DNA from 2 places in the Enterococcus sp. AAFC-DPL-6103 genome. Region 2 is predicted to be linked to the other one. Evidence: predicted binding sites of a transcription regulator. Region 2 holds the regulator's gene; the other holds the start of a gene.
What was found. The regulator CtsR, encoded in region 2, represses protease genes until heat stress. The targets are predictions, from matches to a motif close to TTGGTCAAAAAAGGTCAAANA.

Region 1: a site for CtsR is predicted at 1,746-1,766, ahead of clpB (ATP-dependent chaperone ClpB). Genes of this name have one in related genera too.

What each region holds. Positions count from the first base shown of each region.
Region 1 covers NZ_CM177102.1:1,168,047-1,171,448, reverse strand. Annotated here, with positions in the region: gene clpB (ATP-dependent chaperone ClpB) at 1-1,668, opposite strand, end outside; gene AC4BC3_RS05710 (lysylphosphatidylglycerol synthase transmembrane domain-containing protein) at 1,841-2,899, opposite strand; gene AC4BC3_RS05705 (DUF1294 domain-containing protein) at 2,910-3,182, opposite strand; gene AC4BC3_RS05700 (diacylglycerol/lipid kinase family protein) at 3,244-3,402, opposite strand, start outside.
Region 2 covers NZ_CM177102.1:2,595,441-2,598,842, reverse strand. Annotated here, with positions in the region: rRNA gene AC4BC3_RS12520 (23S ribosomal RNA) at 1-551, shown strand, start outside; rRNA gene rrf (5S ribosomal RNA) at 644-759, shown strand; tRNA gene AC4BC3_RS12510 (tRNA-Val) at 773-845, shown strand; tRNA gene AC4BC3_RS12505 (tRNA-Lys) at 849-921, shown strand; tRNA gene AC4BC3_RS12500 (tRNA-Leu) at 929-1,010, shown strand; tRNA gene AC4BC3_RS12495 (tRNA-Thr) at 1,033-1,105, shown strand; tRNA gene AC4BC3_RS12490 (tRNA-Gly) at 1,116-1,187, shown strand; tRNA gene AC4BC3_RS12485 (tRNA-Leu) at 1,204-1,289, shown strand; tRNA gene AC4BC3_RS12480 (tRNA-Arg) at 1,301-1,374, shown strand; tRNA gene AC4BC3_RS12475 (tRNA-Pro) at 1,392-1,465, shown strand; tRNA gene AC4BC3_RS12470 (tRNA-Arg) at 1,520-1,593, shown strand; gene AC4BC3_RS12465 (CtsR family transcriptional regulator) at 1,739-2,206, shown strand; gene AC4BC3_RS12460 (ATP-dependent Clp protease ATP-binding subunit) at 2,213-3,402, shown strand, end outside.

The DNA.
Region 1 (3,402 bases), 1.2 Mb from region 2:
TTCAACCAATTTGGTTACTGGAATACCTGTCAACCGACCAACCACTTGTGCGATTTCATTTTCAGTCACGGATTCTTGAACCATTTTGATATCATCATTTTTAGCTTTAGCTTCTAGTTCTTTTAATTCTTTTTCTAGTTGAGGAATTGTTCCATGACGTAAGACAGCCGCACGTTCTAAATCATAATTATTTTCTGCATCTTCTAATTCGTGTTTGGCTTTGTCGATTTCCGCACGCTTTGTTGAAACAGTATTTACTTCTTCTTTTTCTGTTTCCCATTGCATCTTCATCGCATTTGCTTCTTCACGTAAGTCCGCTAGTTCTTCTTGAAGATTTTTCAAACGTTTTTTACTTGCATCATCTGATTCTTTTTTCAAAGCTGCCTCTTCGATTTCTAATTGCATTAATCGACGAGTGACTTGGTCAAGTTCCGTAGGCATTGAGTTCATTTCAACACGAATCGTAGCACTTGCTTCATCAATTAAATCGATTGCTTTATCTGGTAAAAAACGATCTGTTATATAACGATCCGATAAAGTAGCAGCTGCAACCAGAGCATTGTCATGGATATTGACCCCATGGTGTATTTCAAATCGTTCTTTTAAACCACGTAAAATACTAATGGTGTCTTCAACAGTTGGTTCTTTCACCAACACTTTTTGGAAACGACGTTCCAAAGCTTTATCTTTTTCCATATATTGACGATATTCATCTAAAGTTGTTGCGCCGATCAAATGTAGTTCACCACGAGCAAGCATTGGTTTTAGTAAGTTTCCAGCGTCCATACTGCCTTCTGTTTTACCAGCCCCTACAATGTTATGAATTTCATCAATAAATAGGATGATTCTGCCTTCACTTTTTGTTACTTCTTTCAAAACAGCTTTCAATCGTTCTTCAAATTCACCGCGGAATTTTGCTCCTGCAATCAATGCGCCCATATCTAATGAAAAAATGGTTTTATCTTTCAAGTTTTCTGGAACATCTTTACGAACGATTCGTTGTGCTAAGCCTTCGACGATCGCAGTTTTACCAACCCCAGGCTCCCCAATCAAAACGGGGTTATTCTTTGTTTTTCGCGAAAGAATTCGGATCACATCTCGAATTTCTTCATCACGTCCGATGATTGGATCCATTTTGCCACTACGGACTTGTTGTACTAAGTCCACACCGTACTTTTCTAATGCTTTGTATTGTTCTTCTTGATTTTTTGAGGTCACTTTTTCCCCTCCTCGCATGTCTTCAATGTTTTTCCGAAGTTCTTTTTCTGTGATTCCTTGTTTAACTAAATAAGTTGTTAAAGGATAATGTTTTAATTTCATCAATGCTAGGATAACGATTTCTGTTGATAGAAATTCATCTCCAAAGCTTTCTTTTAATTGGTCTGCTTCATTTAACAAGCTAAATAAATTTTGACTTAAATTTTGACCATACTGAATATTCCCACCTGAAACACTTGGATATTCATCTAATAAGCGGTCAACTTCGCGTTCAAATTGATCAACGTCAACTCCCGCATCCGTATAGAAATTCCGTCCAAAATGACTTGGTTGTAAAAAGATCTTCCAAAGATGCGCAATATCAATTTCTTGATGTTTTCGCGTCACAGCAACTTGCTGTGCTTCTGCAATCGCTTCTTGAAGCGTAGTTGTCATTTTTTCAATATTCATATAAACTACCTCCTATATTGAAAGTTCAAGGATAATTGTTTCTTACTTATCAATCCTACAACAAACATTATACCCTTTTGGTCAACATTGGTCAAAGAATAAACTCTGACTTTTCAAAAAAAAATCTAAAAGTAAAAGAACAACTGAAACAGGTTCTCTACCTTTAGACTTTTTATATTTCTTCTCGGCTAGACTCACTGACTTTTTTTCGTCTAACCTCATTAATTTCTTGTTTGATGACTGCTCGTCGTTCAACTAGAACGTAGAACATGCCATAGATAAATGGTAATACAAATGAACTAAAGCGATACAACAATAACGAAGATACCGCATCAACGGTTCCAACAAGTGGACGGAATAATAACAAATACACAAATTCAAATGAACCAATCCCACCTGGAGTTGGCAAGACTCCTGCTAAGACTACAGAAAAACTAACAAAAGAAAATGTGAGTAAAAAGTCCACTGATGGGTGATTCTCAACTAGAGTCAAATAAGGAATAATGTACCAAAAGAGTAACTTAACTAAATTCCAAAAATAAATCCAGCCCAATGCTGTCCGATCTTTTACGATTGTTTGAACTGTTTCGCGTAACGAATAAATCTGGATATTCCAATTATCAACTAATGCTCGTGTCTTGTTTCGTTTACACAGTCGATTAGCTAGTTTTACAAACAATACTTGGACATTGAGACTTATTGATAAAACTAACAAAGCACTCACAATAACAATTGTTAAAATGATTCCTGCTAAAATAAAAGGGATCATTTTTGGTGCTTCCGTATAAAACAATGAAAATTGGATCAATAAGCCGATTACTGCGTAGGTGATGACTGCCATCTTGTACATAATCATGTGTAAAGCTGTTACCCCTACCCCTTGCGAAAACCGCATCCCTTTTTTGTTATAAAAATAGACTTCAGAAATCAAGGTTCCTGTACCAAAAGAAACAATTCGATAAAATGCCACGTAGCAGGAAGTCCAAAAACCATCCTTCGTTGAAAACTCTGGAGCAAAAGGCCTCGCAATTTCTTTAATGGAACGACCTTCCGCTATCTGGTAAATTGTTCCCAACAAAAGAACACCAAGTAATACAACAAAACTTGTTGATAATAATTCTGCTAAAATGTCTGCTAATGAATGTTGAATCAAATAGTAGATGATACCAAGAATCAATAATAATAATAGTAAGTTTAAAAATAATTTCGTTTTTGTTCGTTTATTCGACATCCGTTACTCCTTAATGGAAAAAATAAATCAAAATTACATCAACAATCACACCTGCAGTAAAGCCAATCGTGAATTTTTTCTTTAATGTCTTATGGTGAAAAACTTTACGAGCAATCGATCCTCCCAATCCACCACCAAGCAGGCTAACAAAAATCAAATTGCTTTCAGGAACGCGCCATGCGCCAACTCTTGCTTGGTGTTTATCATAGCCCATCAAACAAAACAAATACAAATTAACAATAATCAAATAGAACCATAAAGGGTTGTGTATCAAAACTTCCATCTTTTCTCCTTTTCAAATCGTACTTTTTAAGATTACCCTAAACTACTATTGAATGTAAAGACTATTTATTGATTGGTACATAAACAGTCAACCCTTTTGGTACCACTGTCATCTTAATTGGTAAATCATCTGTCGTGTCTCCATCTGTTCGCGTGCCTACTTTCTTTTCACTGTCAAGCTGTAATTCACTTGTTGTGTAATAATCAATTCCCGGAACAGT
Region 2 (3,402 bases):
CGAGACCAACAAGTCGAGCAGGGACGAAAGTCGGGCTTAGTGATCCGGTGGTTCCGCATGGAAGGGCCATCGCTCAACGGATAAAAGCTACCCTGGGGATAACAGGCTTATCTCCCCCAAGAGTCCACATCGACGGGGAGGTTTGGCACCTCGATGTCGGCTCGTCGCATCCTGGGGCTGTAGTCGGTCCCAAGGGTTGGGCTGTTCGCCCATTAAAGCGGCACGCGAGCTGGGTTCAGAACGTCGTGAGACAGTTCGGTCCCTATCCGTCGCGGGCGTTGGAAATTTGAGAGGAGCTGTCCTTAGTACGAGAGGACCGGGATGGACTTACCGCTGGTGTACCAGTTGTTCTGCCAAGGGCATTGCTGGGTAGCTATGTAGGGAAGGGATAAACGCTGAAAGCATCTAAGTGTGAAGCCCACCTCAAGATGAGATTTCCCATTTCTTTAAGAAAGTAAGATCCCTGAGAGATGATCAGGTAGATAGGTCAGAAGTGGAAGTACAGTGATGTATGGAGCGGACTGATACTAATCGATCGAGGACTTAACCAAGAATGGTAAAAGAAAAAACTCGGAAGAGTTTGAGATTACTTCAAATCCAGTTTTGAGTGAGCAAAAGCAAACTCAATAAGATAACACCACAGTGTGGTGGCGATAGCGAGAAGGATACACCTGTAACCATGCCGAACACAGAAGTTAAGCTTCTTAGCGCCGATTGTAGTGAGGGGTTGCCCCTTGTGAGAGTAGGACGTCGCCACGCTTAAGTTATCAATGGAGGTTTAGCTCAGTTGGGAGAGCATCTGCCTTACAAGCAGAGGGTCAGCGGTTCGAACCCGTTAACCTCCATATGAGCCGTTAGCTCAGTTGGTAGAGCATCTGACTTTTAATCAGAGGGTCACAGGTTCGAGCCCTGTACGGCTCATATTTTTGCGGGTGTGGCGGAATTGGCAGACGCACTAGATTTAGGATCTAGCGCCTTACGGCGTGGGGGTTCAAGTCCCTTCACCCGCATTATATGAATATATCTATTCAAGCCGGCTTAGCTCAGTTGGTAGAGCATCTGATTTGTAATCAGAGGGTCGAGGGTTCAAATCCTTTAGCCGGCATCAAGTTTATGCGGAAATAGCTCAGTGGTAGAGCACCACCTTGCCAAGGTGGGGGTCGCGGGTTCGAACCCCGTTTTCCGCTTTGCCATTATCAAAACGCCGGGGTGGCGGAACTGGCAGACGCACAGGACTTAAAATCCTGCGGTGAGTGATCACCGTACCGGTTCGATTCCGGTCCTCGGCATTAACACATATGCGCCCATAGCTCAACTGGATAGAGTGTTTGACTACGGATCAAAAGGTTAGGGGTTCGACTCCTCTTGGGCGCGTAGTCTTTTTATTTTTTCGGGAAGTAGCTCAGCTTGGTAGAGCACTTGGTTTGGGACCAAGGGGTCGCAGGTTCGAATCCTGTCTTCCCGATTTTTTTATTGATTTTTTGTTGAATTCGTTTTATAATTTTTATAAATTGAATATGCGCCCATAGCTCAACTGGATAGAGTGTTTGACTACGGATCAAAAGGTTAGGGGTTCGACTCCTCTTGGGCGCGTTAATACGGAATAGTTTATTCCGTATTTTTTTTGGTTTAAAATGGTATTTTATTGAAACTTTTATTAACTAAAGGCATTCTCCTTTCATTCTTTGTTTAAATTAGCTATAATTAAGGTCAATATTAGTCAAAGGGAATGAAGAAGATGGCACATCAAAATACCTCGGATTTAATTGAGTCATATATAAAAAAAATTTTAGAAGAAAATGAAATGATTGAGATTCGAAGGATTGAAATGGCAGACCTCTTTAACTGCGTTCCTTCGCAAATAAATTATGTTATAAACACTCGCTTTACTATTCAACGCGGTTATTTAGTAGAAAGTAAACGCGGCGGTGGTGGCTATATTAGAATTGCAAAAGTTCGAATTTCTGACAAGAGACATATGTTAGACCAAATTAATCAGCTATTTGATGAAACAATCAGTGAAAAAGATTCATTTTCAATTATCCAAAAATTATATGAGGATAAAATGATTACAAAAAAAGAAGGAAATTTAATGCTTAGTGCTATTGCAAAAAGCACTCTAAATTACAGTGACCTGGAAGGTCATATTCGTGCTAGAATTCTACGAGCTTTTTTAGAACGGTTAAGTTATGAAGATGGGAAGTGAAGATTGATGGAAGAACTTTTTAATGAACGGGCCCAAGTAGTCTTGGAAATCGCACAAGATGAAGCAAAAAGATTAAAACACCAATCTGTTAGTTCTGAGCATATTTTATTAGCTTTAGTTTTAGAACCTAATGGAATTGCTGGGAAAGTTTTACGTGAGTTAGGCGTAAATGAAACAGATATTTATGAAGAAATTGAACATTTAATTGGTTATGGTGGCGTAAATAAGTATGTAGAAGGAATTTATCTTCCATACTCACCACGAATGAAACAAGTTTTTGCACTAGCAAATAGCGAAGCAAAAAAAATGAATATTCAAAAAATAGGTACAGAACAAATTTTATCTAGTTTGTTGAAAGATGAGAGTATTATGGCTACACGTATTCTTATTAACTTAGGAGTAGATGTTGCTACTGTTCGTCAAATACTTAAACGAAAAATGGGCATGAATGAAGGTCTTAAAAATAATGCTAGTCGTCGCAGAAATCCACAAGACAAGCGCCAAACTGTTAAAGGAACACCAACTTTAGACTCGTTAGCTCGCGATTTAACCAAACTAGCTAAAGAAAATAAATTAGATCCTGTTGTAGGTCGTTCAAAAGAAGTAAAAAGAGTAATCCAAGTATTAAGTCGACGAACAAAAAATAATCCAGTCCTTGTTGGGGAACCAGGTGTAGGTAAAACAGCTATCGCCGAAGGATTGGCTCAGAAAATTATTCTAGGTGAAGTACCTGAAGAAATGCGTTCAAAACGTTTGATGATGTTAGATATGGGTTCTTTAGTAGCAGGAACAAAATATCGTGGTGAATTTGAAGATCGTATGAAGAAAGTAATTGATGAAATTTACAATGATGGTCAAGTTATTTTGTTCATTGATGAGTTGCATACACTGATAGGTGCAGGTGGTGCGGAAGGCGCAATTGATGCATCAAATATTTTAAAACCAGCGTTAGCGCGTGGTGAGCTTCAAACAATTGGTGCGACAACTTTAAATGAATACCAAAAATATATTGAAAAAGATTCTGCTTTAGAAAGACGTTTTGCGCGTATTCAAGTCGATGAACCTTCAACTGAAGAAGCAGAAGAAATTTTGCGAGGTCTACGTTCACGTTATGAAGAGCATCATGGTGTAGCAATTACAGACGAAGCTTTGCGTGCCGCCGTTACTCTTTCTGTTCGCTACATCAATTCAAGGCA